DNA from 4 places in the Desulfovibrio sp. JC022 genome. Region 1 is predicted to be linked to each of the others. Evidence: riboswitches for the same ligand, from Rfam matches in the RefSeq annotation. Region 1 holds a riboswitch; each other region holds the start of a gene.
The links. A riboswitch is a leader RNA that binds a small molecule or an ion and turns the genes downstream of it on or off. The one in region 1 is predicted to bind cobalamin.
Positions count from the first base shown of each region.

Region 2: it holds a riboswitch for cobalamin, as region 1 does, so the genes downstream of both, FMS18_RS00930 (ribonucleoside-diphosphate reductase) here and FMS18_RS06330 (ribonucleoside triphosphate reductase) in region 1, are expected to answer to the same signal.
Region 3: it holds a riboswitch for cobalamin, as region 1 does, so the genes downstream of both, metE (5-methyltetrahydropteroyltriglutamate--homocysteine S-methyltransferase) here and FMS18_RS06330 (ribonucleoside triphosphate reductase) in region 1, are expected to answer to the same signal.
Region 4: it holds a riboswitch for cobalamin, as region 1 does, so the genes downstream of both, FMS18_RS03265 (sirohydrochlorin cobaltochelatase) here and FMS18_RS06330 (ribonucleoside triphosphate reductase) in region 1, are expected to answer to the same signal.

Region 1 covers NZ_VOPZ01000003.1:247,670-255,408, forward strand. Annotated here, with positions in the region: gene FMS18_RS06315 (sulfite exporter TauE/SafE family protein) at 1-539, shown strand, start outside; gene FMS18_RS06320 (MarR family transcriptional regulator) at 553-963, shown strand; gene FMS18_RS06325 (methyl-accepting chemotaxis protein) at 1,210-3,444, shown strand; cobalamin riboswitch at 3,710-3,868, shown strand; gene FMS18_RS06330 (ribonucleoside triphosphate reductase) at 4,092-6,152, shown strand; gene FMS18_RS06335 (hypothetical protein) at 6,308-6,538, shown strand; gene FMS18_RS06340 (methyl-accepting chemotaxis protein) at 6,745-7,739, shown strand, end outside.
Region 2 covers NZ_VOPZ01000001.1:225,250-232,988, forward strand. Annotated here, with positions in the region: gene FMS18_RS00925 (alpha/beta hydrolase) at 15-962, opposite strand; gene FMS18_RS00930 (ribonucleoside-diphosphate reductase) at 1,153-3,837, opposite strand; cobalamin riboswitch at 4,126-4,260, opposite strand; tRNA gene FMS18_RS00935 (tRNA-Leu) at 4,413-4,499, opposite strand; gene FMS18_RS00940 (citrate synthase) at 4,712-6,001, opposite strand; gene FMS18_RS00945 (sigma-54-dependent Fis family transcriptional regulator) at 6,417-7,739, opposite strand, start outside.
Region 3 covers NZ_VOPZ01000001.1:206,796-214,534, forward strand. Annotated here, with positions in the region: gene FMS18_RS00850 (diguanylate cyclase) at 1-371, shown strand, start outside; gene FMS18_RS00855 (DUF4136 domain-containing protein) at 530-1,102, shown strand; cobalamin riboswitch at 1,246-1,436, shown strand; gene metE (5-methyltetrahydropteroyltriglutamate--homocysteine S-methyltransferase) at 1,501-3,774, shown strand; gene FMS18_RS00865 (methylenetetrahydrofolate reductase) at 3,840-4,721, shown strand; gene FMS18_RS00870 (hypothetical protein) at 4,819-5,478, opposite strand; gene FMS18_RS00875 (ABC transporter substrate-binding protein) at 5,697-6,377, shown strand; gene FMS18_RS00880 (proline/glycine betaine ABC transporter permease) at 6,441-7,301, opposite strand; gene FMS18_RS00885 (ABC transporter substrate-binding protein) at 7,340-7,739, opposite strand, start outside.
Region 4 covers NZ_VOPZ01000002.1:60,684-68,422, reverse strand. Annotated here, with positions in the region: gene FMS18_RS03285 (ABC transporter ATP-binding protein) at 1-96, opposite strand, end outside; gene FMS18_RS03280 (ABC transporter ATP-binding protein) at 165-1,127, opposite strand; gene trmFO (methylenetetrahydrofolate--tRNA-(uracil(54)-C(5))-methyltransferase (FADH(2)-oxidizing) TrmFO) at 1,227-2,546, shown strand; gene FMS18_RS03270 (MATE family efflux transporter) at 2,549-3,880, shown strand; cobalamin riboswitch at 3,954-4,157, shown strand; gene FMS18_RS03265 (sirohydrochlorin cobaltochelatase) at 4,260-5,162, shown strand; gene FMS18_RS03260 (iron ABC transporter permease) at 5,181-6,245, shown strand; gene FMS18_RS03255 (ABC transporter ATP-binding protein) at 6,242-7,018, shown strand; gene FMS18_RS03250 (ABC transporter substrate-binding protein) at 6,936-7,739, shown strand, end outside.

The sequences.
Region 1 (7,739 bases):
TCGGGCTGACACTCGGGTCTATTTCCTTGACCATCCCGGATTCGCTTACTTACGTGGTGGATATCATTACCATGGGTATTCTGGTACTTCTGGGTGGCATCCTGATTATGAAGCCTGAGTTATTGCACAATCATGAACATTCTCACGACCACGACCACCATCACGACCATGAGCATAGCCATGAGCATAGCCATGAGCACAGTCGTGGGTGTTCATGCAGTCACGGGAAATCCACTCTACGCAGCGTGACTTTCTGGGGGCTGTTCTCCATCGGGTTTGTGAACATGATTGTGCCTTGCCCCACAGTGGCGATCATGTATAAATACGCCCTTGATTCTGGAAGTGTGTTTAAGGGTACTGCGGTTTTCGCCAGCTATGCCTTCGGGACCGGAGTAGCCCTTGCGTCGGTGATTTATGCCATTTACAGGGCAGCATCGTTAGTGCGAGCCCTTGAGCAGGATTGGGTGGAGCCGCTGGTCATGCGTACCGCCGGGGTGATGACTATAGGTTTTGCAATTTACAGTTATACAAATTTATAAAGTGGAGGTCCTTGTGCTGGATAAGCTCAACCATGCGGTGATCGAATTCTATGAAAAGCTTTCCTCATGGGAACATGACGTGGTCCGTGAAAAAGGTTTGACCCTGCCGCAGATGCACACTCTTGAAGTGTTGGGCATTCATAAAGATATGCGCATGAAAGAGTTGGCTCAGTGCATGGGTATCACCACCGGAACCCTGACCGTATTGGTGGATCGCCTTGAGGATAAGGCTTTCGTCTGCCGCAAACCGCACCAGACCGACCGCCGCTCAATAATCGTAGGCCTTACCGAGACCGGAAATGAGATGTTTAAGGAGCATGACCGTCTCCATCTGCGACTCATTGAAGAGATCACCGCAGAATTTTCTGACGATGAGCGGGATATGCTTCTTTCTTTTATTAAGAAGATGAATGGGGCGTTTTAGCTCAAATCAAGTTACGAACATTTTAAGAACATCTGTGGAAAACTTTTGTTCACTATAATATTTACCCCGCAATTTTAATAATTGTGGGGTTTTTTCTTAAAATAAACTAGATTATTTGATTTTCCATTCGATTTTAGTTGAAAAGCATTCTCATTTTCACTATGTCTGCTGAGTGCTTTTGGTTGATGTCAATTATATTTGTTAAATGAAAATGAGAGTCGTTTTTATATAAAGGAGAGGTTGGGAATGAAGTATACATTTAAATTATCGCATAAAATTGTAGCAGGTATGCTGGTTTTCCTGTTTTGCGCGTTGTGTCTGGGCGGCGTTTCAATTTTTACCTTGCGGGAGTTGACTGAGAAAATGGAGTCCCGAAACAGCCTTGATGAAATTATCAGCATCGGGGTGGAAGCTCAGTCGGAAGCACTTGATTGGTTGACCCATCGTGAGGAGCTGTCCATGGAAAATCAGGGGGAAGAGCCTGAGGTTCTAAAAGCTTACGCAAAGATGACTAGAGGCATGAATGAAAGAGTGGATGCATTGGCAGGTTCGGGTGTGGATGGGCAGATGGTTGCTTCTCTTGCCGGGTTGAAAAGTTCGTTTAATAATTTTGATAGTGGTTTTAAAACATTTCAGGGTCAGTTCAATGATGGGGTCGGGTATGTCAAAAGACTGCGCGAGATCTCGGTGGAAATCCTCGGTCAGGCCCTGTCTCTCCAGAAAAGCATTGCCCGTACTGCGAGAAAACAGGCTAAGAAGATTGCTGTCCTTCAAGAGCAGGCTCTTACTCCGCAGGCGGGGCAGAATAATGGTGAACTTGTCCGTGCTCTGGCTGTCTCCATGGCAGGTCTTAATGAGCTTACTGCCAAACGGCAGACCGCAGCGATTCTACTCAACAAACCACTCGGTTTTCAGGAGATGGCTAAAGACTTCATTCTTTATAAGGATGCTTCCAGCGGATCAGGATTGATCATTGATATTGAAAAATTGATGGGCATTGACCCTGATTCCAGCATGGGTGCTTCATACCCGCAGTTCAAACCTTTATTCCCCAAAGGACGGGAGGCTAAGCTTTTTAAAAAGATAGTATCACTGACCGGGGAGTATCTGGATGTTTTCAAGGCTTACTATACTACCAGCCTTGCCATGAAAAAATCCATGCAGTCCATGGAAGAGGCTCGTGAAAAGCTTGTGGGGCTGGAGCATTCCATCCGTACAGAACAGGTTGAAAGCTATAATCTGCTTCAGCAGCGGGCCGTCTACGTTGTTACTGTTCTGGGTGGGGTTGTGGTTTTGATCGGGCTGTTGCTTATCCTGCTTAGCCGGATGATGATTATTAAACCGTTACGTCGTATTATTGGTGAAATTTCTGCGACAAGTCGTAATCTTGCTGCCGGAGAAGGTGACCTTACTCATCGTATTGAGCAGAATGGGAATGGTGAGCTTGGGGATCTTGCCGGGGCGTATAACGGACTGATGCACGTGATTGAAAAAGATAAGAGAAAAGTTGAAGAGGCTACTGCTGTTGCTGAACGCGAGGCCAGTTCAGCACGTGAGGCTCTTGCCGGGTTGAGCGAGGCCCAGAAGGAAGCTGAAAACGCTCGCAGACAGGGCGTGCTTGAAGTGGTCCGCAATCTGGAGCAGATTGTCAACGGGCTGTCTGTTGCTTCAGATGAAATCAGCAATCATGTTGCGGATTCCAGCAGAAGGGCACGGGAGCAGCAGTCTAATCTTTCCGAATCCACTACCGCTCTTGATCAGATGACCTGTTCCATTCAGGACGTGGCCCGCAGTTGCTCTGATGCCGTTGTGGGCGCGGGGGAAGCCATGAGTACCGCCAATAGGGGTGCGGAAATGACCGGGGAAGCGATTAATTCCATTTTCAGTGTCAAGGAGCAGAGTGACCGGTTGAAGGATAGTCTTAACCAGATGAATGTCAGGGTTGAAGATATTGGCCGGATCATGTCTGTGGTCAGTGATATTGCGGATCAGACAAATTTGCTGGCCCTTAATGCGGCTATTGAGGCTGCCCGTGCCGGGGATGCCGGGCGCGGCTTTGCAGTGGTAGCCGATGAAGTACGAAAATTGGCAGAAAAGACCATGGACGCCACCAAGGATGTGGGCCTCGTGGTTGAGGCTATTCAGGAAAGTTCCCACGCCAATGTGCAGAGCATGGAAGAGGCTGCGACGTCTGTGCTGGACAGTACCCGGTTGGCGGAACAGGCCGGGGATGCTCTTGAGGAGATTGTCAGCCTCGTGAATGGGGTTACCGGACAGGTCCGGAATATTTCTGCTGCTGCGGAAGAACAGTCCGTGTCATCGGACCAGATTAATTCTTCATCCAGGAATATTAACCAGATGGCAGAATTGACCACCAAATCCATGGAAAAATCCAACGATTCAGCAAAGGATCTTTCTATTCTAGCTATGGAGTTGCGTTCATTGATTGACGGATTGCGCGAAGAGTCCCGAGCTTCTTGATCTTTATCTCAGATAAAAAGTGTTTTTGTTTTCAGGTTAAAAATAATTTCAGCCGGACTAATTCGTCCGGCTGAAATTATTCGAAAACGGCTAAAGGATTTTGTCTCTAAATCAGGGCCTTAAGATGTTTTGAACACCAAACGAACAATTGTGGAAAACTGCTGTTCAACACGAGTTATGCCAAGCACCCCAAGGGCTGACAGGGTGTTGTATAAGAAAAAGTCTAGAGAGTCTTGACCGTATTTTCTAGTCTGTTAGACTGCTTTCAGTCGTCAGCACTTCAGGAATCCGTTTCTGCTTTCTGAGCATCAAAAACGGACCAGTCGGGAACCCGGTTTGAATCCGGGGCGGTTCTGCCGCTGTCAGGGAAGCATTTTTGTGCGTATCCCGAGCCAGCACTCCGACCTGAAGCATTGCCTGTCCTTTATGGCAGGTCGAATCAAACCGACCGAAAGTTTGTTTCTGACATTCTTCCGGTTTCAAAAGTCCTGCGGGATGAGCCTTCCGGGCCCCTGCACCTAATGCACACCACCATAAGACACGGCTGAGCCGTGGGCTTGCAATCTGGGGAGGTTGCTTCCTTTTCTGCGTTCTTTTTTCGGCGTGGACGGTGATGTGTGCGGACAAATTTTTAATCAGGTAATTAAATGCCCAAACAAATTCTCAAACGTGACGGTTGTCTCGAATCATGGTCCACTGAGCGTATCTCAGAAGCAATTTTTAAAGCTCTCAAAGCCAGCGGAATCAAAGATCCTCTGCTGAGTAAGCGTCTCGGACGTAAAGTTGAGCATAAGCTCGCTGAAGTCGATGTGCCCGAACAGGAAATGGTTCAGGATATGGTTCAGCTGGTTCTCATGGAGAACCGTCTTTACTCTGTTGCCGAACGTTATATAATTTACCGCGAAAAACGTCGCGAACTGCGCCGCCAGGATGAAACTTACCTCGATATCGCCGGAACCATTGAAAGTTACCTTGACCGTTCCGACTGGCGTGTAAATGAAAATTCCAACATGGGCCATTCCTTTCAGGGACTGATGCTGCACATGTCCGGAGCTGTTCAGGCCCGTTACTGCCTTGAAAAATATCCCGAAGAAATCAGGCTGGCCCACGAGCACGGCTATTTCCATATTCATGACCTTTCCTTCGGCCTTGCCGGATACTGCGCCGGTTGGTCCCTGCGTGATCTGCTGCTGGACGGTTTCGGTCTCAAGGGCCGTTGTTCTTCCGGTCCGGCACGTCATTTTGATTCCGTAACCGGACAGATGGTCAACTTCCTCGGCACTCTTCAGAACGAATGGGCCGGTGCGCAGGCTTTCAACAACGTTGATACCTACCTCGCTCCCTTCATCCGTCACGACGGTCTGGATTATGACCGTGTGAAGCAGATTGTGCAGAAATTGATCTTCAACCTGAACACCACCTCCCGTTGGGGCGGACAGAGTCCGTTCACCAACTTCACCTTTGATATGGTTCCGCCTAAGCATATTGCTACCGAACCCGTTATCATCGGCGGAGAATTTCAGGACACCACTTACGGTGAGTACCAAGAAGAAATGGAGATGATCAACCGCGCCTTTGTTGAAGTCATGCTTGAAGGTGACTCCGATGGCCGCATCTTTTCTTTCCCCATTCCTACATATAACGTTACCCCGGATTTTCCGTGGGAAAGTGAAGTGGGCGAGCTGCTCTTGCAGATGACCGCCAAATACGGCGCGCCTTATTTCCAGAACTTTATCAACTCCGACCTCAATCCCGAGGACGTGCGTTCCATGTGCTGCCGTTTGCAGATGGACCTGCGTGAGATCCGCAAGAAAACCGGTGGTTTGTTCGGTGCCGGGGACCTGACCGGTTCCATCGGTGTTGTTACCTTGAACCTGCCCAAACTGGCTTACCTCGCACAGGGTGAGGAAGATTTCCTCGACCTGATCACCGAGTACGCGACTCAGGCCAAGGACTCCCTTGAGTACAAGCGCAAGCTGGTTTCCGCCAACTTTGAGAGCGGCATGTTCCCCTTCTCCCAGCGCTACTTGAAGAACGGCTTCAAAGGCCACTTCTCCACCATCGGACTCATCGGCGGTAACGAAGCCTGCCATAACCTGCTGGGCAAAGGTATTGATACCCCTTCCGGTTCACGTCTCATGCAGAGGGTTCTGCATCACCTGCGCGACCTGACCGTGGAATTTCAGGAAGAAACCGGAAACCTCTTCAACCTTGAAGCTACTCCGGGTGAAGGTACCTGCTACCGTCTGGCTAAGATCGATAAGAATCTTTATGCCGATATTTACACTTCCGGTGAAGGTACCCCGTACTACACCAACTCCACCTTGTTGCCGGTTGGTTCTACCGAGGACGTTGTCTACGCCCTTGAACACCAGAACGATTTGCAGACCCTGTACAATGGCGGAACAGTATTCCATTCCTTCCTCGGTGAGGCTATTCCCGATACCACCGCGCTCAAGAACTTCATCATTAAAGCCATGACTAATACCAAGATTCCTTACATCTCGGTAACTCCGACCTTTTCGGTCTGCGAAGATCACGGCTATCTTTACGGTGAGCATTTTGAATGCCCTGAATGCGGTAAGGATGCCGAGGTATATACCCGCATTGTGGGTTACTACCGTCCGGTAAACCGCTGGAACAAGGGTAAGCAGGAAGAGTACCGCGAAAGAACTGAGTACAGCTACAATTCATGCACTTGCGGCTAGTTTTGTTCAGCAACATAGACTGAAATATAAAGTCCGGGGATTCATTTCTCCGGACTTTTTGTTAGGCAGCATTTATATTATTTTGTAATTGCTTGCGTTAGCTGTTTTCAGGATGTAATTTGTGTACTGACCGGAACCATTAACAGCATATGAGTATGATATTATCAGCCAGCCAGTTACGCGCTCTGCGCCAGAGAAATGATGAGGAGCTTCGCAAGGGAAGTTATGCCAAGCACGGCTATCCTGCAAATACCATTCAGGATTTGCTGCACACAGTAGAAGCCTTGAAGAGCGAGAAGAAGAAGTGGAAAAAAGTAGCTCAAGAGCGAGGCGAACTGCTTAATAAAATGACCGGACTGTTGGAAGATTACAATAAGTCAAAATAAAGATACCTTTAAAAGTAGGCCCTCGCACTGTTGATTCAGTGCGGGGGCTTTTTTTTTGAGACAAGTTTAAAAATAAGCTTTAATGACAGGCAATTATAAATTTATGCCATATAGCGAAAAATAATATAATTTAGATAAGCTCTCTGTAGTCTCCCTTAATAAATATGAATGGCGCATGTTTAATTGTCAATAATAAGGGGTTTGGAATGAATTTCAAAAGCATTAATACCGGTCTTTCAATTTTGATAACCGCGATAGTCTCTATCTCGGTTATTGCTTTTGTCGTTGTTGTGAGTTCAATGACCAATTCTGCGGTTCTGAGTATTCAGGAGCAGAATATGGGAGTGCTGAACAATAAAATTGTAAATGAGGTTGGTCAGTTTTTGGAACTGTCCAAAAGTGATCTTGCTGATTATGCCAGCAGTGCGGATCTCCAAAATGCATTCACTGATGAGGCTGCCAGGGCAAGAATAATAAAGCATCTCCGGCAGAAGATGGGGAACAATAGCAAACTTGCTACATTGGCTGCTTTCGGTCTGGATGGAAATATTGTGTTCGGGCTTAAATCAAACGGGCAGTCAGCTGCCGGTGCTGATCTTCGTTCCCGCAAATATGTGCAGAAAATTTTGAACGGTAGTAATTTTGCGGTTTCCGAGGTTCTAAAGTCTGTGCTGGATGATCGTTTTATCGTGGTCATGGCTGTGCCTGTCCGTAATGAACAAGGCCAGCTTCTTGGCGGGTTCTTTTATTCTGTTGACTGGCAGAAATATTCTATGGAGATGATCGGCGATATTTCCATCGGTGAAGATGGATATGCCTACATGCTGGATAATAAAGGGCGCATCATTGCTCATAAGGTAAATCAGGATCTCATTTTAAAAGATATTTCCAGTCATCAGTTTGTAAAAGACAGTCTTGCTGCCCCCAAGGGTAAGACCGAATATGAGTGGGAAGGAAGAGCCAAGATTCAGTCCTTTCAGGTTGTACCTTCCACCGGCTGGGTGGTTTGTATGTCCGCCTATGTTTCGGACCTGACCCGTGCTGCAATTGAAGAGCGAAATATACTTATTGTCATGGGAACCCTGATGGTTCTCCTGCTTGTTGGCGTAATTGTGTTTACCATCCGCAAACAGGTCACCGGGCCTATGGCTACTATCCGCGACTTTACCAGCGAGATTGCCCATGGTAATTTCAAGGCTGA
Region 2 (7,739 bases), on a different contig from region 1:
CAATTCCCCAAACCCTACAAAATCAATTGCTGATTAGCCTTAAATGATCCGGGATTCTTGATCAGCGATATCATGTGCTGAAAAGCAGGACTCTGCATTTCGTCACTGTCCATGAAGTAGGTGTGTCCTTTGAGGTCCAGCTTGTTGTTGAAGCTGTCGCAATTGGCGGCGATTACCTTTTTCTTCAATACTTCATCCCATTCTTCCGGTCCGGTGTGGCCCATGCGCCTGCTGAATACCAAATTTTTTACGTTGGCAGCTTTGCTGGCGGGCATGGCAATATCGTCGTTGGCGTAATAGCAAACGATGTTTCGGGACGCGCTGCAAATGTAGTGGCCTTCTTCGCCCTTGCCGAGGCATTCATTGGGGATGTCGGAGGCCATGAGGAAGGTGTTGGTGAACAGGAAAGGCACATCGGCCCTTGCTATGTTTTTCGCAAAAAAGGGAAGTGATTTCAGCATAACACGTCCGCCCATGGAGTGGGCCATTATGTGTATTCGTTTGCGGCACGGATCTTCCCGGTTAACCATCTGCCATTCCATGAGTTTGCCTATGGCACGGGCAAAGAATTTTCCGCTGAATTCCGCGGACTCCTGATCATCCCAGTAATCTTTTAATACTCCGAAATCATTATCGCAGGGCCAGACCAGAGGCAGCACTTTTACTTTGCTGCATCCCGCTTCATTGAGTTGTTTCTGCATGCGGGCTGTGTTTGGAAAAATATCCTCCCATGGCTGGTTGTTGAAGCCGTGAATGTAGATGAGGAATTCATCGTAACCATGCTCGTCTTTAAGTTCTTTGAACATGGCTCCGCTCTTGAGCAACTCAATGCTGCGGTCTGGACCGGTCTTGCAGAAGGACAGGTCCGGGGAGCAGAGGTTACTCTTTTTAAATTTTTTGTTTTCATCTGATCCGCTTAATACCCTGTTGGTAATGAAATAAATGTTGCTTAAATCAGTCATCCTATCCCCCTTAAAGATTATTTGGATAAGAATATAGATGATGGGTGGTTTTTTGTAAACAGGGTTTTGATTTTATGTCTAGTTGTTTTGTCCGTATTAAATGTAATTCCTCTGTGGATACAAAAAAAGCCGCAACTCCCGTCGCGGCTTTTCCATTTTTCAATCCTGCCGGAAATCCCGGTCCCAATATTTACCCGCAGGTAGTATACCCGCAAGCCTTGCAAATTTTGCAACCGCCTTCGGGGACGTATGCTTTTTGGCTGCATTCGGGACAGCGGTCTCCAAGCCCTTTGGAGACGATGGTCTGATCATCCATATCCAGGGAGATGTATTGGCGCAGGATGCGCGAGATGATCGCAGCCGCGTCAATGATGTTGTAGCTGGAGCGGTCCAGCTGGGTGAGGATGCGGTCAATGGGCATTCCCACGCGCAGCAGCATGCTGGTTAAGCGGGTGATGGTTTCCCAGAGAGAGTATTTTTCCTGAAAAACCTGTTCATTGTAGAACCCGTCTCCGGTCATCCCGGCTTCCTTGGGAAGTTTGACGAATATTTCAATGGGGTTGCCGGAATCATCCAGAGATACGATGATGTACATCTTGGAACCTTTCCACATAACCCGGTGCCGTTCGGCCCTTTCTATGTCGCCGAGTTCCCTTTCGATCAGGGTTGGATTCTGGCCCAGCATGGTCGGATCGGCTTCTTTGGTTTCTTCTTTTTTACTCAATACACCTTTTTTGCAACCGTTGCGGAAGACCGTTACTCCCTTGAGTCCCTGTTTCCAAGATTCAAGGTAGATCTCGAAGATGGTTTCCTTGGGGGTCTCCTCGGAGAGGTTGATGGTCGAAGAAATGGAACTGTCGGTGTACTGCTGGATTGCGGACTGCATGCGGATGCGGTCCATGTAGTCCAGTTCATCGGCCTGCACGTAATTCAGTTTTTCTTTGAGCTGCTGGGCGGTGTATTTTCCGAACAGGTGTTCCTGATTGGTTTCAAGCATCCATTTCAGCGGGGGCATGTGAATAAACTCAAAAACCTTTCCGGCTTCAAGTCTTGTTTCACGGGCGTAGCTGAACAGGAATGCCGGTTCGATTCCTGAAGTGCAGTTGTCGGACATGATGGAAATGGAACCGGAAGGGCCGACAGTGTTAAAGGCTGTGTGGCGCAGGCCGGTTTTGAGTATTTTCTTGCGCAGCTTCTTGGGCAGATCAAGGTTGCTGATGTATGGGCATTCCAGAAAGCGGCTGCGCGCTTCCTTATCTTTCAAGGCTTCAACTTCACCGAATCGCTCGGCAATATCCGCACTGACAGATATCTCAGTGATGGCTTTGTCGCGCATGATTTCTTTGATGAAATCAATGGATTCGTCGCTTCCGTAACGCATGCCCAGCATGGCGAGCATATCGCCCAGTCCTGTGAATTCTATGCCGATGCGTTTACCGTATTTATCAGCATCGCGGTGCTTCTGAAGCGGGTGCTTGTTCTGGTTGAGATCAGACATGGTGTCCATGAAAGACATTGTCCGGGTCAGGTCGTCATGGAAAAGATCGGTGTCGAAACGTGCTTCCTTGGTGTACGGGTTAACCACGTACCGGTACAAAACCATGGCTCCGAGCAAACAGTTGCTCCAGTAGCCGAGTGCCTGCTCGCCGCAGGGATTGGTGGACATGGGCTTGAGACGCAGGGGATCTATGTATGTGCCGGGGGTGTTGCGCTGGGTGGTGTCCTGATAAAGGATTCCCGGATCACCGGATTTCCATGCGGATTCACTGACTTCTTCAAGCAGGTCGCGAGCTTTGACGGTGTCGTATTCTTTAAGCGGAAGTTTCAGTTCCTGCCAGCGGCTGTAATCACCGTCCCAGAGTTCGTTGTAAACGGATTTTACCGGATCGAATATGTCCGATGTTTCGTTGCGTTTTCTGGAAAGGGAAAAGGTCAGGGTTTCGTCGGCAAGGCGAGTGTTCTCATCGTTGACCGGAAGATCCGGTTGTACTTTGACCAGCTGCTTTTTGGGGTCTGTGCCGATGACTTTGTAGATAATTTCAGCCTCAAGACGGTCCCCGACCTGCGGATCAAGGGCCTTGTATACTTCCGGCAGCAGTTGCAGGGTGGATTCATCGCAAATCTTACCGCTGATTTTAAATCTGTCGGGGAAAATAAAAGTCCAGTCCTTATCTTCTTCAACAGCCCGCATGAAGTCATCGGTAACTTTAAGGCTGATGTTGGCACCGAAAACGTCCTGAATTTTACCTGTCAGGGAATCAACTCCGAAAATTTCTTCAGGCTTGCTCTTGCACCAGATGAAACGGCGGGTTTCCGGGTGGCGGATGTCCAGAGAGATCATCAGCGCGCCGCGTCTGCCGTTCTGCCCGATGGTATTGGTCAGCTCACTGAAAAGGGGCATGAAACTTACAGCCCCGGAAGAAGTCACCGCAGCGTTGTTTACCGGATCACCGGAAGGGCGCAGGATGGTGATGTCGATGCCGCTGCCGCCTCTATAGGAATATGTGCGGGCCAGTTTTTTCTGGGCTTCGAAAATTCCTTCAAGGGAATCAGATTCAATCTTGGCCAGATAGCAGTTGCTCAGCGAACATTTCGCATGTTCATTGCCAAGGCCGGAAAGTATGGAACCGGCAGGAATGAAACGCCCGGATTGGAGCATTTCGCAAACCTGTTCATTTTCCTGATTTTCGAAACGGGAATGTTTTAAAAATTCACGGCAGAGTCTGTTTTTAACGTCAGTAAATGAGTGTTCCTGAAGACGTCCTTTGCGGTCGCGTATCTGGTATTTCTTGGAACTGACGGTTTCCTGAAAACGGGTGTGTTCTTCAAGAGCCATTTTCGCTGATTCGCGGGTGATTACAGATTGTTCGGTCATTATGATGAATATCCTATAAAGGGCTTTTTTTGGGCCCTGAGGTCAAAATTAGCTGCTTTTAAAAGCAAGGGCGCATGAGTATTCTTGGATGCTGTGAAATTTACAAAGCAAACCATAGTCTTGAGGCGAATGAAAATTCATAAACGAAAAACATTTGCCGGCAACAATAATCCCATAGTGGGGATAGAATTTTGATTTGTGGTGCAGGAGGCCCAGAAGGCATAACCTGTTTTTTGAAGCCGGAGAGCATGCCTGAAAAGGAGCGTCCGGGAGGTGGTAATTTTCTGCATACAGCAGATAGCTTCAGGCCGGGGTGCTGGCTTTTCCTGTTCCTTAAAAGGACAGGAATCACAGCGGCAGAACCGCCCCGCATTTTAAACGGGTTCCCTTATTTTCAAAAAATCCTGAAGTGAAAAACAACGAGCAAAAGTTTAACAAAACTTCATCTGCGGTCAATAATTTTTAGCTGTTTTTCAGCAGAAAGATCCTTAGCCCAATGGGCAGTAGGGCTGACTTGTTGTCAGGGCCAAGAACACAAAAAAGCCGCAACATTTGTTGCGGCTTTTTCTGAAATATGGTGCCGAAGAGAAGACTCGAACTTCCACGGAGAAACCTCCACTAGACCCTGAACCTAGCGTGTCTACCAATTCCACCACTTCGGCACGGCGAAGAATTGTTTATAAATATCGTGTGTAAATTGCAAGCTTTTTTTTAATTAATTTTGATTTTTTTGAAAATAATTAAAATTTCGAACTGCTCAAAAAAGTATTGCCCGTAATCTCATCCCTTGTACGGGGCGGGATTACGGGCATATCCGGGTAGGTATATCCATCGCTCCGGGGCCGGATAAGCCCAGGACCGATACTGACTAGATTTACTTCCTGAAATCTATAGGTACGTAATTTCTGGGAGTTTCGCCAGTGTAAATCTGGCGCGGGCGATTAATTCTTGCTGCCGGGTTGGTGTAATCTTCGTACCAGTGGGCAATCCAACCGGGCATGCGCCCGATGGCGAACATTACCGGGAACATGGTTACCGGGATTCCCAGTGCGCGCAGAATGATGCCGGAATAGAAGTCCACGTTGGGGTAGAGTTTTCGCTCGGTAAAGTATTCATCGGAAAGAGCGCGTTCTTCCAGCTTCATGGCGATATCCAGCAGTTCATCACTGAAGCCGTGCTGCAAGAGGTCGTGGGTGGCTTTTTTGAGAATTTTTGCGCGCGGGTCAAAGCTTTTGTAAATGCGGTGCCCGAAGCCCATGAGTCGGCACTCTTTCTTTTTGACCTTCTCAATGTACTCATCGATGGTATAGTCGCCGTTCTGGATGGTTTCGAGCATGTCGATGACTGCGGCATTAGCTCCGCCATGCAACCGGCCCCAGAGAGCGCAGATGCCGGATGACACGGAGGCGAAAATGTTCGCCTGAGTGGAGCCGACCATCCTTACAGTGGAGGTGGAGCAGTTCTGCTCGTGGTCCGCGTGGAGCTGGAAGATGAGCGAGAGTGCTTTTACAGCTTCAATGGGCGGATCATACTGTTTGTAGGGGATTGAGAACATCATATGCAGGAAGTTGTGGCAGTAGCTCAGCTCCGGGTCCGGGTATACAAAGGGACGCCCTATGGATTTGCGGTAGGAAAATGCCGCAATGGTGCGCACTTTGGAGATGATTTTGCCCACAGCAAGGAAAAATTCGGACTTGTCGTTGATGTCGTAAAGGTCCGGGTTATGGCTTCCCAGCGCGTTGATTACCGCGGAAAGGATTGCCATCGGCTGGTTGCGGTGGGCAGGGAAACCTTCGAAGTGGTGACGCAGGTCCTCGTGAATAAGTTCCTCGGCGGTGAGCAGGGCGGAGAAGCGGGTCAGGTCTTCCTTAAGGGGCAGTTCACCGAAGATGAGCAGCCATGCTGTTTCAATAAACTTACCGTGTTTGGCAAGATCTTCAATGGGATAACCGCGATAGCGCAGGATTCCTTTTTCGCCATCCACAAAGGTGATGTTGCTGGTGCAGGAGCCGGTATTGCCGTAGCCGGGATCGTAGGTGATGAGGCCGCTCTGCGCTCGGAGTTTAGTGATGTCTACGCCTGTTTCGCCTTCTGTTCCATGGATTACAGGCAGTTCGTATTCTTTGCCGTCATACTTCAAGATCGCGATGTCTTTATCACTCATGTTCTTAACCTCCGGTTAATTGTCTGTGCGCGCTGTATCATGTCTCTGTTTTCGGGCAATAAACCACAGCACTCAAAGGCAAAGCATGCGCACTGGCTTTCCAGTTTTGCGCAGACCTGCTTGATGCCGGGTCTTGCGGTCCGGGTGCAAGGTCTGATGCCTTGCGGAGTTCCGGATATTTAGCGGGCAGAAATGTGATTTCTTTCGGACTGGGCAGGGCTTTAGAACCTGCTGCTCCAGTGTAAATGGTTTTACGGCGACTTGTGGGGAAACAGCGGATGCTTTTTCCCGATGTTGAGAAAGTATTTACTCAAAAACAGCTGAAAAGTCCAGTGGTGGCGGCTGTATAATCTTTCTATAAAGGACGTGCTGTCCGTATAATGTTCAGTAATGATGCGGTTTTTCTGATATGTGGTTACTCATCCAACCGATACTGAACCGAATATTTGCGCATGCGGTTATGAATGGTTCCCCGGCTGACCCCGAGGACTTTTGCCGCTTTACTTTTATTGCCTCCGGCCTGTTTGAGAGCATTAATGAGAGCCTGTTTTTCATCCGGCTCTATAGTAGGAAGTATTGGCTCCGGGCAGGGAGTTATATTGCCGGATTCCATTATCTGAGGTGGCAGGTGTTCGGGCATGATCGGGCCGTTGTCTTTAACCACTGCGGCGTATTCCAGTGCGCTTTTTAGCTCCCGCACGTTTCCGGGCCATTCATAGCTCATCATTTTACGCATGGTTTCCGGGGCCGGGCCTTCTCCTTCATGGATATGATCGTTCAGGTGGATAAAGTGATCAACAAGTAGAGGCAGATCTTCCTTGCGTTCTCGCAAAGGCGGCAGGTGAACCGGAATTACATTGATGCGGAAGAAGAAATCTTCGCGAAATTGTTTGTCTTGCACCAGTTGGCGCAGGTCCTGATTGGTGGCGGTAATCAGTCTTGCATCCATGGACAGGTTGATATTCTCACCCACCCGTTCAAAGGAACGGGTTTCCAGTACCCGCAGAAGTTTAACCTGAATGGGCAACGGCACATCGCCGATTTCATCAAGAAAAATGGAACCGCCCGCAGCTTCTTCGAAGCGGCCCTGTCGATGGCGGTAGGCCCCTGTGAAGGCCCCCTTTATGTGCCCGAAAAGTTCACTTTCCAGCAGGGATTCATTGAGCGCGGCGCAATTGAGCTGCACAAACGGCTTATCATTGCGCAGACTCATTTTATGAATGGCCTGTGCAGCCAGTTCTTTACCCGTTCCGGATTCTCCGTAAATGATGACCGGTGCATCTGAGCGGGCGGCTTTGCGCAGCAGGGTATAGACCTTCTGCATGGCCGGGGAATTACCCACAAATCCACAAAATCCGTTTTCTTCATGTTGCAGCTTCCGGGAAAGTTCGCGGATCTTGAGTTCCTTGCGGTCCAACTCACTGATATCAGTGACAGTCTCTACTGCGCCAAGGATGTTGCCTTCTTCGTCCTTTAGCAGGGAAGCGTTTTTCAGCACATGCAGGTAATTTCCGCTTTTACTGATGATGTGACAGTTCTTGCGGCTTTCTTTTTTCTTTTCAAACAATCCGCACCAATGTCCGTCGGCCTGTTCTCGTACAATGCGACATGCATCGCAGCCCAGTACAGAGCATGGCTTGTTGAGCAAATCATCTTTGGAAAATCCGGTCATGCGAAGCAGAGCATCATTGACCATCATAATTGTTCCGTTTGGGCGGACGATGATCAGTCCGTCATT
Region 3 (7,739 bases), on a different contig from region 1:
ATAATTTTAAAAAGATAAATGACGCCCATGGGCATGAGGCTGGGGATGCAGTGCTGCGTCATTTTGCTGATATCTGTCGCAGTGTGATCAGGGATGATGATGTTTTTGCCCGCATGGGCGGGGAAGAGTTTGCAGTTTTTCTGCCCGGAACAGACCTTGCCGGAGGTATTGCTGTGGGAGAAAGGTTGTGCCGGAAATTTGCAGCGAGTGAAATTTCCATACAGTCTGGGATTATTAAGTGTACTGCAAGCATCGGGGTAGCCTCCATGAATTCGCGCAGGCTCGATACGAACAGGTTGTTGCGCATGGCGGATATGGCCTTGTACGACGCAAAGGAGTCCGGTCGAAATCTGGTCTGTTTTTATGATTGATTTTTTTAATGTCTCATTCCGCCCATTGAATTTGTTTTAACTCTTGGCTAAAGCCGCTAAAAAAGTTAAATGATTATGCTATAGGAAGTTGTAATAAAGTATTTAATGCGGCCTGAATTTCAGGGGATGGTCGTAACTAATAAAGTCAGGAGAAAGTGGTGAGGAAGTTACTTGTTGTTTTCGCATTGATCGGAATGATGCTTTCCGGGTGCGTGTACGTTAATATGGATGTCGAGAATAAACCTGTTCCGGGCACTGATTTCAGCGATTTTAAAACTTTTTCTTTTAAGCAGAAAAGCGAATCCAAGAAGGATCTTGAAGCTATTCTGCTCAATACTGCCAAGCTGGAACTGGAAGCCAAGGGTTTTAAATATGACCCGAATTCACCCGATTTCGTGGTAGTGGTTAATTTCGGTTCCAAGGCATTCATGGAAAGGGGAGTTACCTACAAAAGGGAAGCTTACGAGTACGATTATATCAGCAAGACCAACTCTGAAATAGGTGTGGTCAAGACCGCTGATGCCCCCCGTGTGGATAACACCGTGCGGATCTATCTGATGACTCCCCATGATGAGGGTTTGAAAACATACCTCTGGCGCGGAAAGGCCACCAGTCAGGACCGTGAAGGTCTGGATATTGTCGGTAAATGTCTGGTCAAAGGCGCGTTGCTGAAATTTCCCGCAGTTGATGGAAAGTTTCGTGAGAAGTTGAATGTAAGGGATTGCGAATAAACGATCATTTTAAATAGTTGCTAAAAAAGAAGCCCCCGGACAACTCCGGGGGCTTCTTTTTTGGTCTGGTGGAAAATTTTCGTGGGTACTTGACTTCGATGAAGATGAATGGCATTCCTTGATCACTATATAACAATATTTTTATATATTGAATTTGATTTGTATGCGCCCGCAGGAAACGGAAGATGGTGAAAATCCGTCGCAGGCGCGCTGCTGTAACCGGGCATAATTCAGGGTGATGGTGTCGATTCACTGTTTTGAGAACGGGAAGGATCGATACTGTGCGTCAAACTGTCCGGAAGCCAGAAGACGTCCTGCGGGAGTGAGTGCCGGACCTCGCGAACAGGTCTGTGAAACAGGGATAAATATCTCGGTCACTTGAAACACGGAGAATTATTATGCTGACGCACACTTTAGGTTATCCCAGAATGGGCAGTAACCGCGAACTCAAACGTAAACTTGAATCATACTGGAGAGGTGAAGCCGGGGCGGATGATCTCGCACTTACTTCCAGAAAATTGCGTGAACTGCATTGGGATGACCAGAAGCAGGCTGGAGTTGATCTGATACCGGTAGGTGATTTTTCCTACTATGACCACATGCTTGATAATGCAGTCAGGTTCGGTGTTATCCCCGGCAGATATAATGTGGAAGGAAACAAAATTTCCCTTGATGATTATTTCAGGATGGCCCGTGGTGAAGCTGGAGAGAACGGCGTGGCGGCCATGGAAATGACAAAGTGGTTTGATACCAACTACCATTACCTCGTGCCTGAATTTAAAAGTGACCAGAAGTTTTTTCTTGCCGATACATCTTTGCTTGAACAGGTTGATGAAGCGGCTTTGCTTGGGCACAGAATCAAGGCCGTCCTGCCCGGACCATTGACCTTTTTGCTGTTGGGTAAGTGCGCGGATCAGGAATTTGATCGTTTGGATTTGTTGGAAAACCTGCTGCCAGCTTACGTGGAACTAATTGAGAAGCTCTCCGCCAAATGCGAGTGGATTCAATTTGATGAGCCTATTCTGGCCCTCGATCTCGACGAGTCGGTGCGTAAGCTTTTCAACCCTGTTTACCGCACCTTTAAAGAAGCAGCCTTAAATTCCAAAATTCTTGTTGCCTCCTATTTTGGAGGTCTGGGTGATAATCTTGAAACTGCTACCTCTTTGCCTGTCGATGCTTTGCATGTTGACCTCGTACGCGGTTCACAGGACCTTGAACCGCTGCTTGTAAATCTGGCGGATAATTTAAGCCTTTCCCTCGGTGTAGTAGACGGCAGGAATATCTGGCGGGCTGATCTTGATAAGGGTGTTGCTGCTGTGAAGTCCGCAAAGACTGTGCTTGGCGAAGAACGGGTCTTGGTAGCTCCTTCATGTTCACTTCTGCATGTCCCTTTTGATCTTGAGCTGGAAACAAAGCTGGACGTGGAAATTAAATCTTGGATGGCGTTTGCCCGCCAGAAGTGTGTAGAAATCAGGACCATCGCTGATGCAGCAGCAGGTAAGGATGTTGAAGCTTTTCTGGTTGATAACCGCGGCATTCTTGGCTCCCGGAAGAAAAGTCCGAGGGTTAACAATCTACAGGTTGCCCGGAGACTGGCTGAACTAAAACCTGAAGATTACCAGCGTAAATCCACTTATACCAAGCGTGCTGAAATTCAGCGCGGGCTCGGTTTTCCTCTTTTGCCCACAACCACTATCGGTTCTTTTCCCCAGACTCCGGAAGTGCGTTCCACCAGAAGCGGTTTTAAGAACGGTCGTATTGAGCGGGCTGATTACGAAAGCTTTATGCACGGATACATCGAAGACTGCATCCGTCGTCAGGAGGAAATCGGGCTTGATGTGCTGGTTCACGGTGAACCTGAACGCAACGACATGGTTGAATATTTCGGCGAAAATTTTGACGGCTACTGCTTTACGTCCAACGGCTGGGTGCAGAGTTACGGTTCCCGTTGCGTGAAACCTCCGGTGATTTTCGGTGATGTGTCCCGTCCCGGTCCCATTACCGTGGATTGGATCAATTATGCCCGCTCCCTTTCAGAGCGTGAAGTCAAGGGTATGCTCACCGGACCGGTAACCATCCTGTGCTGGAGTTTTGTTCGTGATGACCAGCCCCGCAGTGAAACCTGCCGTCAGATCGCACTGGCCGTGCGTGATGAGGTGGCTGATCTTGAAAAGAGCGGGGTTAAAGTTATTCAGATTGACGAACCCGCCCTGCGTGAAGGTCTGCCTCTGCGTAAGGCAGAACAACCAGAATATTTGAAGTGGGCAGAGGAGTGCTTTCGTCTCTCCGCTTCCTGCGTTGAGGATGCCACCCAGATTCATACCCACATGTGTTACTGCGAATTCGATGAAATCATGGATTCCATTGCCGCCCTTGATGCCGATGTCATCAGCATCGAGGCCAGTCGCAGTCGCATGGAACTCTTAGGTAGCTTCAATCGGTTCAGCTATCCCAATGAAGTCGGTCCCGGTGTTTACGATATCCATAGTCCGGCAATTCCGGCTGAAGATGATATGGCCCTGCTGCTGGAAAAAGCTCTGGAAGTCATTCCCGCAGAACGGCTTTGGGTAAATCCGGATTGCGGACTCAAGACCCGCAAATGGGATGAGGTTGTCCCGGCTCTTAAAAATATGGTTCAGGCGGCTAAGAAAGTACGCCGTGAGATTCAATAAAGATAAATAAACTTCCCGGACCGTACCTGCGGTCCGGGAACCAAGCAGATAAAATGGAGAATTAAATGCAGGTGGCACAGAATATCAATAAGGCTGGACAATTTTTTTCCTTTGAATTTTTTCCGCCCAAGGATAAATCCACATGGCCCGTGTTTATGGAAAGGGCCGCAAGGCTGGCCGCTTTGAAGCCTCTTTTCGCATCAGTAACTTACGGAGCGGGCGGAACCAGCCACGACAATTCCCTTGAAATATGTTCCCGGCTGAAAAAGGATATGGGTATTGATATTCTTGCCCATCTGACTTGTGTCGGTGCCAGCGAGCAGTCCATTGATGAATTTGTCAGCCGTCTTGGTGAGGCAGGGGTCTCGGATATTCTGGCCCTTGGCGGGGATGGAGTGAAAGACGCCAATGGAGAAGGGCAAAGCCGTTTCATGCATGCTTCAGATCTTGTGGAGTATGTGAATGGTAAATTTTCCGAAGTGGGCATGGCTGTGGCCGGATATCCCGGCGGACATCCGGAGTCTCCGTCTATTGCCACGGATATTGAGATCCACAATTCCAAGCTTGCCAAAGGTGCGGACTTCACCATGACCCAGTTGTTTTTCGATAACAGGCTCTACTTCGATTATGTGGACAGGCTGGCGGAACTCAGCAGTACTACCCCGGTAATCCCCGGTGTATTGCCCATTCAATCTTTAAGTTCCCTGCGTCGGATTATGTCCCTGTGCGGTGCAGCCATTCCCGGCGATCTTTATTGCGGAGTGGAAAAGGCCTTTGATAAGGGCGGCGATGAGGCTGTTATGGAGTTCGGTTTTGACTTTGCACGCAAACAGATCGCGGACCTGCTTGATAAGGGCGCACCCGGAGTGCATATTTACAGTTTGAACCGCGCAGCCATGTGTGAAAGGTTGATTACTGACTTGAAGAGTGACGGATATTTTAATTAACTTTTTCAATGTTTCATTGCTACGTAAAAAATCCCTTCAACCCAATCGGGTCGAAGGGATTTTTGCTAACAGGGATTCCAAGGGGATTTAGTCCCTTCTACAAAAAACCTTTAAATGTATCGGCGATCTGGGCAGCGGTCTTTACCCGCTCCGGCCCGTGTTCGATGATAAAGGGCAGAATCTTATCAGAGTAACTGCCCAGCCCGGAAAGAAGGGTTTCGCTCAGTCCCTTGGCTGAAGGTGAGGCGATAAAGTTCTTGATTTCAGTGTACAGGGTCTTGGCTTCGCTTACGGAATCATTGCCGGAAGTATAGGCTGTGGAGGCATGACCGTAGACTTTTTGGGCTTTCTCAATACTTCCGGGAGTAGTGATTATCTTGGTCAATTTTGAAGTCAGTGAGGAATCAGTTGTGCCGGAATCCATGCTTTCAGAAAATCCGACCAGCTTGGCAAGTCTGGTCATTGCTGAACCGGAGCCGATGTCGCCTAGTTTTGAAGTCAGGGCTGCGCCTTCGTCCGGGTTGAGCAGGCTCATGGTCGCGGTCTGGGCATCAACGAGGTTTTCCGTGGAATCGTAAAAGCCGTTGTAAACATTTTTAGCCCGGTCGAGCAGGCTGGCACCTTCTGCCGCACTCTTGGCTGTTTCAGCGGAGGAAGACAGGTCGTTCAGACTGAATGCCTGAGCTGCCGGTGTTTGAAAAAGCATGCATACTGCCAGCAGGGAAAGGGCTATCATAAGGGAACGGTTGTTTTTCATCTTGCTATCTCCATTTTTAAGTTAGAAGTGCAGTATACTTGAATGGTGGAAATTTGCCATTAGAAAGCTGAGCTCTTTAACCTTGTGTTTCTTTATGTTAATCAATGGAAAATGTGGGGTGTGTTTTGCGCTTAAAAATATTGCTGATATTAATATTGCTTTTTTGTTCGTACCGCCCGTGCAGTGCGCAGGATTTGAAGTTTTCCTGCATAAAAGGATTGGTTGAACAAGAAATCGGCACATATATCCTTCCGCATGTATACAAGCATCTCAACATGGATATTAAGATTTTTCCCATGCCCGGCAAGCGTGCCCAACGATCTGTTGAAACCGGTCTGGTTGATGGTGAGGTCATGCGTATTTATTCCTATGGCGGAGAAGTTCCCGGTGTTATACGCGTAGAGCCTGCTTATTTTTACCTTGATACCACCCCCTATGCGCGAAAGGGCAGTGGGATAAAAATTGATTCAGTCGATGATTTGCTGAAATATAAGGTCGTTAAAATTCGGGGTGTTAAACATACTGAAAAAGTCACCGCGATGATGGACAGTGTTTACAATTTGGACAGTGTTTACAATTTGGACAGTGTTTACAATTTGGACAGTCCTGAGCAGATGGTTAAATATCTGGAGTGCGGTCGGGCTGATGTTGCTCTGGCCAACTCATTGAATTGGAAATACCTGCTTACCAAAATGGATTTCGATGATATTGTCCCAGCTGGGCCGCCTTTGCAGAAACTGCCTTTGTATCATTATCTGGATAAACGCCATGCGCGGTTGGCGGAAAAGGTCGGGGATGTGATTAAAAAGATGAAGGAAAGTGGAGAGCTTGATAAGCTGATAAAAGAAGCTGAAGAAAAGTTTTTTGGTTCGGTGGATGAATCTCGCTTCAAACACTAGGCGTAAAAAAAAGGCCGCAACATCTTAAAATGTTGCAGCCTTTTTGTCTTTGAATGCTGCTGGTTATTCTTTGGCGTCGTGGGTGTTGCGCACGGCCATGGCGTGGGTCAAACGGTCGATGATGATCGCCAGAAACACGATGGAGAGTCCGGCTTCAAAGCCCATGCCGATGTCGATACGGTTAATGGCTACCAGTACTTCCATTCCCAGCCCTTTGGCCCCGATCATGGAGGCCACAACAACCATAGCCAGAGCCATCATTGTTGTCTGGTTGATGCCGACAACGATGGTCGGACGGGCCAGTGGCAGTTGCACCTTGAACAAGGTCTGCATGGGAGTCGCACCAAAGGCTCGGGCTGCTTCAATCACATCTTTGGGAACCTCGCGGATTCCCACATTGGTCAGACGGATGATCGGCGGCATGGAGTAGATGATGGTTGCAAAAAGTGCGGGCACCTTTCCAAGGCCGAAGAGCATCATTACCGGAATGAGGTAAACAAAGCTCGGCATGGTCTGCATGGCATCAAGGATCGGCTTGATGATGGTTTCCACACGATCACTTCTTGCCATCCAGATGCCTACGGGAATCCCTACTGCAAGTGATATGGCCACCGCACCGGTGACCAGTGCCAAAGTCATCATGGTCAGCTTCCAGTAGCCGAAGCAGCCGATTACAAAAAGCATGGCTGACATGCCCAGTCCTCTTTTCCAGCTGCCAAGCAGCCACCAGCCAGCCACTCCTACTCCGATGATTATTACAAACCAAGGGATCATAAGGAAGAACTGCTGCAATGCAATAAGCATTTGTAAAAGGACACTGCCGAGGGCATCAAAAAATTGCCCCCAGTTATCCATGACCCATGACATGCCTGCGTTTACCCAGTCATCCAGTGGTATTTCCAGAGTTTTTGGAAATTTATACATTGTAAAAAATCCGGTTGTTATGTTTTTGCGGTTGTAGGCTAGTTAAGCGCGGCCTTGATTTTGGCAGCTTTGTCTGCGGGAACCCATTTGGTCCAGACATCCTGATTGTTCTTAAGGAACCACTCGGCGACCTCTTCAAGGCTTGCCTTTTCATTTTTCATGTAGGCGAGACACTCGTTGGTTATGGCCATGGTGGTTTCGTATTTCTTGAACATCTCGATGATTTCGGGGGCTCTATCCATCAGGGATTTGCCGACGAGAATGTTAACATCGGAGTTGGGGTAATCGCAGAGTCTGGTATCGTTCCATACTTTCGCATCGTAAGGTGCTTCTTCAAGGAAAGTCATATCGATCATGCCCATTACCCAGGTGGGGCCCCAGTAATATCCAACCCAGCCTTTGCCGCGTTTGTATGCGGAAACCATGGAGCCTGCCAGT
Region 4 (7,739 bases), on a different contig from region 1:
TACCGCTTTAACTGTTGCCTTGGATAGCGACAGCAGTCCGTTGCTGACGGGGTAGTGTCGTTTGACGTTTTTTATTTCCAGTATATTTTCATTCATTCTCAACTCATTTATGGCAGTGTTGCGTTCGTTAAATTCAATAATATTAAATTTAATTTTCTATCACATTAAGTATGCAGCCAGCAGCGTACCTGCCTGCCGTTCTTATCTAATAGTTGAGGTTCCTGCTCGCGGCAAAGGGCAAAGGCCCTTTCACAGCGCGGATGGAAGCGGCAGCCTTTGGGCAGATCAAGCAGGGCCGGGACATTTCCGGGAATGGGGGTGAGTTCGGTGCGGCAACCCAGCCTCGGTACTGAATTGAGTAATCCCTGAGTGTACGGATGCAGCGGTTCCTTGAAAATTTCAGAGATGGATGCGGATTCCACAATCTGTCCTGCATACATGACAGCAACTCTTGTGGCGACCCTTGCCACCACTCCCAGATCATGAGTAATGAGCATGAGCGAACCGTTCATTGTGTGTTTCAGATCATCCAGCAGACGCAGGATCTGTGCTTGGATGGTTACGTCCAGTGCGGTGGTCGGTTCGTCAGCAATGAGAACTTCCGGGGAACAGACCAGAGCCATGGCGATCATGACCCGTTGACGCATGCCGCCGCTCAGTTCGTGGGGAAAATTGTCGAGTCGCTTGTGCGGATTGGGAATGCCTACTTGTTTGAGGGCGTCTACTGCGGCTTCGGCGGCCTGCTGTTTATCCATGCCCTTGTGCAAACGTAAGGTTTCGCCGATCTGGTCTCCGATTTTGAAAACCGGATTAAGTGAGGTCATAGGTTCTTGAAAGACCATGGAGAGGTGGTTACCGCGAATTTTTTGCATTTCCTGTTCGGATAGTTGCACAAGGTCCTGATCGCGATAAAGAACCTGTCCGTCAGTGATTCGCCCCGGCGGATCGGGGATAAGTCCCATAATTGAGAGGGAGAGCACGGTCTTGCCGCAGCCGGATTCCCCGACAATGGCTAAAGTTTCTCCTTGCCCTAAGTCCAGACTGGCATTATCCACAGCCTTGATGATTCCGCCTGGAGTGGCGAAAGATGTGGTCAGATTCTTGATTTTTAAGATAGGTGCGGTCATAAATGGTGAGTTATGTATAATTTTGCAGGATCGCGAAACACATCTATTATTTATTAGTTTAGATACTTAAAAAATTCAATCGACTTTGGAGTAATATACGTGGATAAAATCGCAGTAATCGGTGGCGGGCTGGCTGGGTGTGAATGTGCAATGCAGCTGGCCAAGGCTGAAGTTTCGGTAGTTCTTTATGAAATGAAGCCCGATAAATATTCCGAGGCCCATCATTTGCCCGGTCTGGCTGAGCTGGTCTGTTCCAACTCCTTGCGTTCCGGTGAGTTGAATACCGCCATCGGGGTGCTTAAAAAGGAGATGGAAGCCCTTGATTCCGTGCTCATGAAAGCCGCCATGCAGGCCCGTGTGCCCGCTGGTTCCGCGCTGGCCGTTGACCGTGAAGTTTTCTCCAGACTGGTTACCGAGGAAATTGAACAGAATGAATTCATTACTGTAGTCCGTAAGGAAATCAGTTCCCTTGATGATCCCGAACTTGCAGATTTTTCAAAGGTCGTTGTTTGCGCCGGACCGCTGGCTTCCGAAGGGCTGACCGAAAGTCTTATCGCCAAGATCGGCGAACAGCGTTTATATTTTTATGATGCCATCGCGCCCATTGTCAGCCGCGATTCTGTGAATATGGATGTGGCTTTTTACGGCTCCCGCTACAAGCCTGAAGATGACGACTACCTGAACTGTCCTATGAACGAGGAACAGTACGCCGAATTTATCAAGGAGCTTAAGGAAGGGGAACGCGTTGTGCCCCGCGAGTTCGAAAAAGAAATTCATTTCGAAGGCTGTCTGCCCATTGAGGAAATGGCAGACCGTGGCGAGAAAACTCTGTCATTCGGACCGCTCAAGCCTGTAGGTCTCATTGATCCGCGCACAGAAGAACAGGCACACGCCGTGGTTCAGTTGCGTGCTGAAAACAAAGACAAAACCGCCTTTAACCTCGTAGGTTTCCAGACCAAGCTTAAGTACCCTGAGCAAAAACGTATTTTTCGCATGATTCCCGGCCTTGAAGATGTGGAATTTCTGCGCATGGGGTCTATCCATCGCAACACCTATGTAAACGCTCCTGAAGTGTTGGACGAAAAACTGGCCCTCAAGGCTGATTCGCGTATTCATCTTGCCGGACAGATTACCGGTGTGGAAGGCTATCTTGAATCCGCAGCCTGCGGTCTCTGGGTAGGACGCATGCTTGCAGAGCAGGCCAAAGGCAATGAACTTCCCGCACCGCCGCCGGAAACCTCCATGGGCGCATTGCTCGGGCATTTGCGCGAAAAGAAAAAGAATTTCCAACCCTCCAACGTCCAGTTCGGACTCATGCCTGCATTGAATAAGCGCGCACCTAAACGGGTTCGTAAAGAACTCTACGGCAAACGTGCTATGGAATTATTTGAAGCTTGGTTTGAAGAGAATATTAAATAGTAATGACTCAAAAACATCCCTTTGAAATTAAACCGAACCGGACATTGCTTACTTTGGCAATTCCGGTTCTTTTTTCTATGGTCGCCGAGCCTTTGACCGGGCTGGTGGATACTGCATTTGTTGCCAAACTCGGCCCGGAAGCGCTGGCCTCGCTTGGTATCGGGACCATTGTATTCTCGTCTGTCTTTTGGATTTTTGGATTTCTGGGCATCGGCACCCAGACTGAAGTTTCGCATGCCTTGGGTAAGGACGATCTTGAACGGGCTTCGTCCCTTGGCTGGATGGCTGCGGGCATTTCCGCTGTGCTGGGATTGGCTTTGATTGTTTTTGTCTATCCATTTCTAAGCAGTATTGCGGTGATGATGGGCGGAGAAGGTGCTGTTCGCAATCTGGCAGTAGATTACATGAGCTACCGTTTGCTGGGTGGACCGGCTGTATTGATTGTTCTTGCCTGCTTTGGGTCTTTGCGCGGTTATCAGGATATGCGCTCCCCGCTGTGGATTGCGGTGGGCATGAATGTGATCAACGTCGTGCTGGACTGGTGCCTTGTTTTCGGTAAGGGACCGTTTCCCGTTATGGGGGTGGGCGGTGCTGCTCTGGCAAGTTCCATTAGTCAATGGATTGGTGCGGTTTGGGCGGTGCTGGTTGTTCGTAAACATTATGGATTTAATACCGGATTCAGCTTTGCTGACGCACGCAGGCTTTTTGTTATCGGCGGTGATATGTTTGTGCGTACCGGGTGCGTCTGTATGTTTTTGCTGCTCTGTACCCGTTTTGCTACTAAAGCCGGGGCGGAATCCGGTGCGGCGCATCAGGCTATCCGCCAGTTTTTTGTTTTTCTGGCTCTTTTTCTAGATGCTTTTGCTATCAGCGGACAGTCGCTGGTGGGCTATTTTGTGGGCCGTGCCGATCGTGTGACCGCGCGTAAAGTCGCGGCACTGGTCTGTAAATGGAGCTTCGCCACCGGGGTTGTGCTGACCATCGGTATGTATCTGGGACAGCAGCCTGTGGTCTGGTTGCTGGTACCGGAAGAATCCGCCATGGTTTTCGGACCTGCATGGCTGGCAGTCACTTTCTTGCAGCCCATCAACGCGCTCTCCTTCGCTACCGACGGAATCCATCTTGGAACCGGTGATTACCGCTATCTGCGGAATGCCATGCTCATTGCGGTTCTTACAAGTGTCGGACTCCTTTATGTGGTAGATTGGTTTCATCCGCAGCATATGTTGTTCTGGATCTGGGTTGTTGCCGGGATTTGGACCAGCCTGCGTGCATTGTTGGGTATGATCCGTATTTGGCCCGGAATCGGGGACGGGCCGTTGGCCGCGCGTTAACAGGGCTAAAATTATCAGACAGCTAAGATAGTGTATATCAGCCGTCTGCATTGACAATGCGAGTGAACAATCATATCTAGCTTTTGCCTGAGGTGCTCTCACGAGCTTAATAGGGAACCCCGTTAAAGTCGGGGACGGACCCGCCGCCGTGAGTCCTGCAAGGTTTCATCCCGTGTGACCGGAATAATTCCGGTTCCGTGTGCCACTGAATTAATTTTCGGGAAGGCCGGGTGGAATAGGACGAGTCGGAAGACCTGCCCGGGTGCAAATCACGATCATTCTGACGGTTAACGGGGCTTTTACCTGTCAGAAATTGCTGCGCATGCACTCGCGTGTGTGGTTTACCTTTTTTTAAGCCCCCCAATTTGAGGAGACTGTTATGCAGTGCCGTTTTGGGGACAAATTCAAGTTCATCCCCGCATTTATTCTGGTTTGTTTTCTGCTGATCCCTTCATTTGCCATGGCCGGACATGGTGAAGGAAAGTCTGTAAAAAAAGGTATTATGCTGTCCGCTTTCGGTTCCAGCATGGTTGAAACCAAACCTGCGTTTGATGCAATCGACAAGGCCGTGAAAAAGGCTTTTCCCGGTGTACCTGTTCGTTGGTCCTATTCTTCCGCTATCATCAGAAATATTCTGGCAAAAGAAGGCCGTGCTGTGGATTCCCCGGTTATGGCTATGACCAAGATGATGGATGAAGGTTTCACCCATGTTGCAGTGCAGTCCCTGCACACCATCCCCGGTGAGGAATTTGAGGGCATCAGTGACACCGTAAAAAGGTTTGAAGGTATGCCCAAAGGCATGAGCAAAGTTACCGTAGGCAAGCCGCTTCTTTATTCCGACAAAGATATGCAGCGCACTGTGAAGGCCATTATCGCCAACATACCCAAGGACCGTAAGGCCAAGGATGCTGTTGTACTTATGGGTCACGGAACCCACCACGCCGCTAATATCTACTATCCCGCTTCTCAGGATTACTTTTCCAAGGTTGATTCCAATATTTTCGTTGGTACAGTTGAAGGCGCACCTTCCCTTGATGACGTTAAAGTTCTGCTCAAAAAGAGCAAAGCCAAGAAAGTCTACCTCATGCCTTACATGTCTGTTGCAGGTGACCATGCCCGTAACGATATGGCAGGAGATGAGGCTGATTCATGGAAATCCGAGCTGTCCAAGCTGGGTTACAAGTGTGTTCCCGTGCTTAAGGGAACCGCTGAATTTCCGCAGGTTTTGGACATCTGGGTTGATCACCTCAAGGTTGCTTTCAAGCACCTTGGCGACCATTAATTAAACCGGGCGGTGATGATGGAATTTTCAGGTAACAGAAGGGCGCAGGCAGTCATTGTACTGTCATTGCTCGTGCCGATTTCCATTTTCGCCGCCTGTCTTTTCGGGGCTTATCCTACTGAATCTGCTCAGGTCTTGGCGGCCTTTAAGACTGCTTTGGGTTTGGGTGCAGATAAAGTTGATTCAGCACTTTCTTTTATCATTATCGATCTGCGACTCAGCCGGGTTTGTCTATCATTTTTGGTGGGAATGTCGCTTGCTGTTGCCGGGACTGTTTATCAGGGCATCCTGCGCAACCCTTTGGCTGATCCGTTTACTCTTGGAGTTAGCAGCGGGGCGGCTTTCGGGGCCAGTCTGGCGATTTTTTCCGGCTCGACTATGCTCGGCGCGGAGCTTTGGTCCAGATTCGGGAACCTGTTTCTGCCGCTGGCTGCCCTTGCCGGGGCAATGGCTGCGCTTGGCGCAGTGCTCATGCTGGGCAGGATCGGCGGAAGATTACGTCGGGAAACCATGGTCCTTGCCGGGATTGTGGTGGCTACATTTCTTTCCGCGCTCATTTCCCTGCTCAAGTCCCTTGATGAGGAGTCCGTAACTTCCATAGTTTTTTGGATTATGGGCAGCTTTCAGGGGCGGGGCTGGTCACATTTGCAGCTTTTTATGCCGTACTTTATCGCCGGAATGATTCCGCTGATATACTACTCACGCGAACTGGATATTCTTTCTCTCGGTGAAACACAGGCCCGTCATTTGGGCATGGATGTTTCTCGTGTTCGTATGGCACTGCTTATCGGTTCCGGGCTGTTGACCGGGGCGGCGGTGGCTGTTTCCGGGATTATAGGATTTGTGGGATTGATTGTTCCACATCTGGTGCGCATGTTTCAGGGTGCAGAACACAGGCCGCTTTTGCTTTCATCTTCCCTGCTGGGAGGATTGCTGTTGGTCTGGTCTGATGTCATTGCCCGGTCATTGCTTTCCGGTGGTGAGGAGCTTCCGGTGGGCGTGGTCACTGCGTTACTTGGCGGTCCGTTTTTCTGCATTGTGTTACGCTCCGGTTTTAATGGAAGTAGCGGGGCCGGCTCATGATTAAAATTACGGACTTGAAAGCCGGATACGCAGGGCGTGAAGTCCTGCATGGGCTGAATCTCGAGTTCCCCGCAGGGTCCATGACCGCCATACTCGGTCCCAACGGTAGCGGTAAGACAACTCTTGTCTCATCAATTTCCGGTGTCCTCCCCCCTTTGGGAGGGTGTATTGAGATTGACGGTAGCACGGTTGATTCATACCGTCCTCGCGAACTTGCCGGGATTATGGCTGTGCTTCCGCAACGGGTGGACCCCGCTTTCGGGCTGACTGTGAAATCCATGGTCATGATGGGCCGTTACGCGCATGGGTCCGGCTTTTTCGGTTATGACGGAGAGGATGAACGGATTTGTACCGAGGCCATCGAAAGAGTCGGTATAAGCCACCTGACAGAGCGTTCGGTTGCCGAGCTTTCCGGTGGTGAGTTTCAGAGAGTGCTTATGGCTCGCACTGTGGCCCAGCAAGCCCGGTTGATGGTGCTTGATGAAGCTTCTTCCGGTGTTGATGTTGCCGGGAAGATAGAGCTTTTTGATCTCCTGAAAAACATGAACCGCCATGGGGCGACCATTGTCTGCGTGATCCATGATCTCAATTTGGCGGCCCTTTATTTTGATCGGCTGGTCTTTCTTTCTCAGGGAAGAGTCATGCTGGATGGTTCACCTGCTGATGTAATTACAGAGGAAAATATTTCAAATGTTTATGAAACATCTGTTGCGATTGTGGAGCATCCGAGCCTCCATGTTCCGCAGGTTCTTTTTTCTCCTGCTGCTGATTAGTTTCGCAGGTGTTTTTGCGTCTGGTTTCGTATCTGGGGCGCAGGCCGCGGTTTCCATTACCGATGACTTCGGCAATGAAATAACTTTGCAGGCTCCGGCTAAGCGCATCGTAGCCTTGTACGGATCTTTTAATGAAATTTTGTACGCCATGGATCTCGGAGATCGGCTGGTGGCCCGCACCGCTGCGGATCATTATCCTGAGCAGATAATCAAGCTTCCGTCTATCGGTACTCATATGCGGCCCAATCCGGAACTGATAGTGGCTCTTAAGCCTGATCTTGTTTTGCAGATGGCCGGAAGGTCACAAGCGGCAACAGCTCTTGAACCGCTCAAAACGCGGGGAATTCCGTGTGCCATGTTTCAGGTAGCCTCGTTTGAGGAGATGTTTTCCGTTATTAACAGGCTGGGCGTACTTACCGGGAAGCCGGGGGCAGCGGATAAATTGATCGAGTCAATGGATACGCGGCTTAGTGCGGTGTTGCAGAAATATGTGACATCATCAGTGCTGCCATCCGTGTTTTTTGAAATACGTTATCCCAACCTGCTGGCAGCAGGGCAGGGTTCCATTGTGAATGATATTATCCGTCGGGCCGGGGGATTTAATTGCGTTGGTAACCATAAAAAGATTGTGCGCATGGGCGAAGAAGAGTTGATGCGGCTCAATCCCCAGAATTATGTATACCAAAGCGGACGTATGAATCCGTCTCCGGTCAAGCCCGAT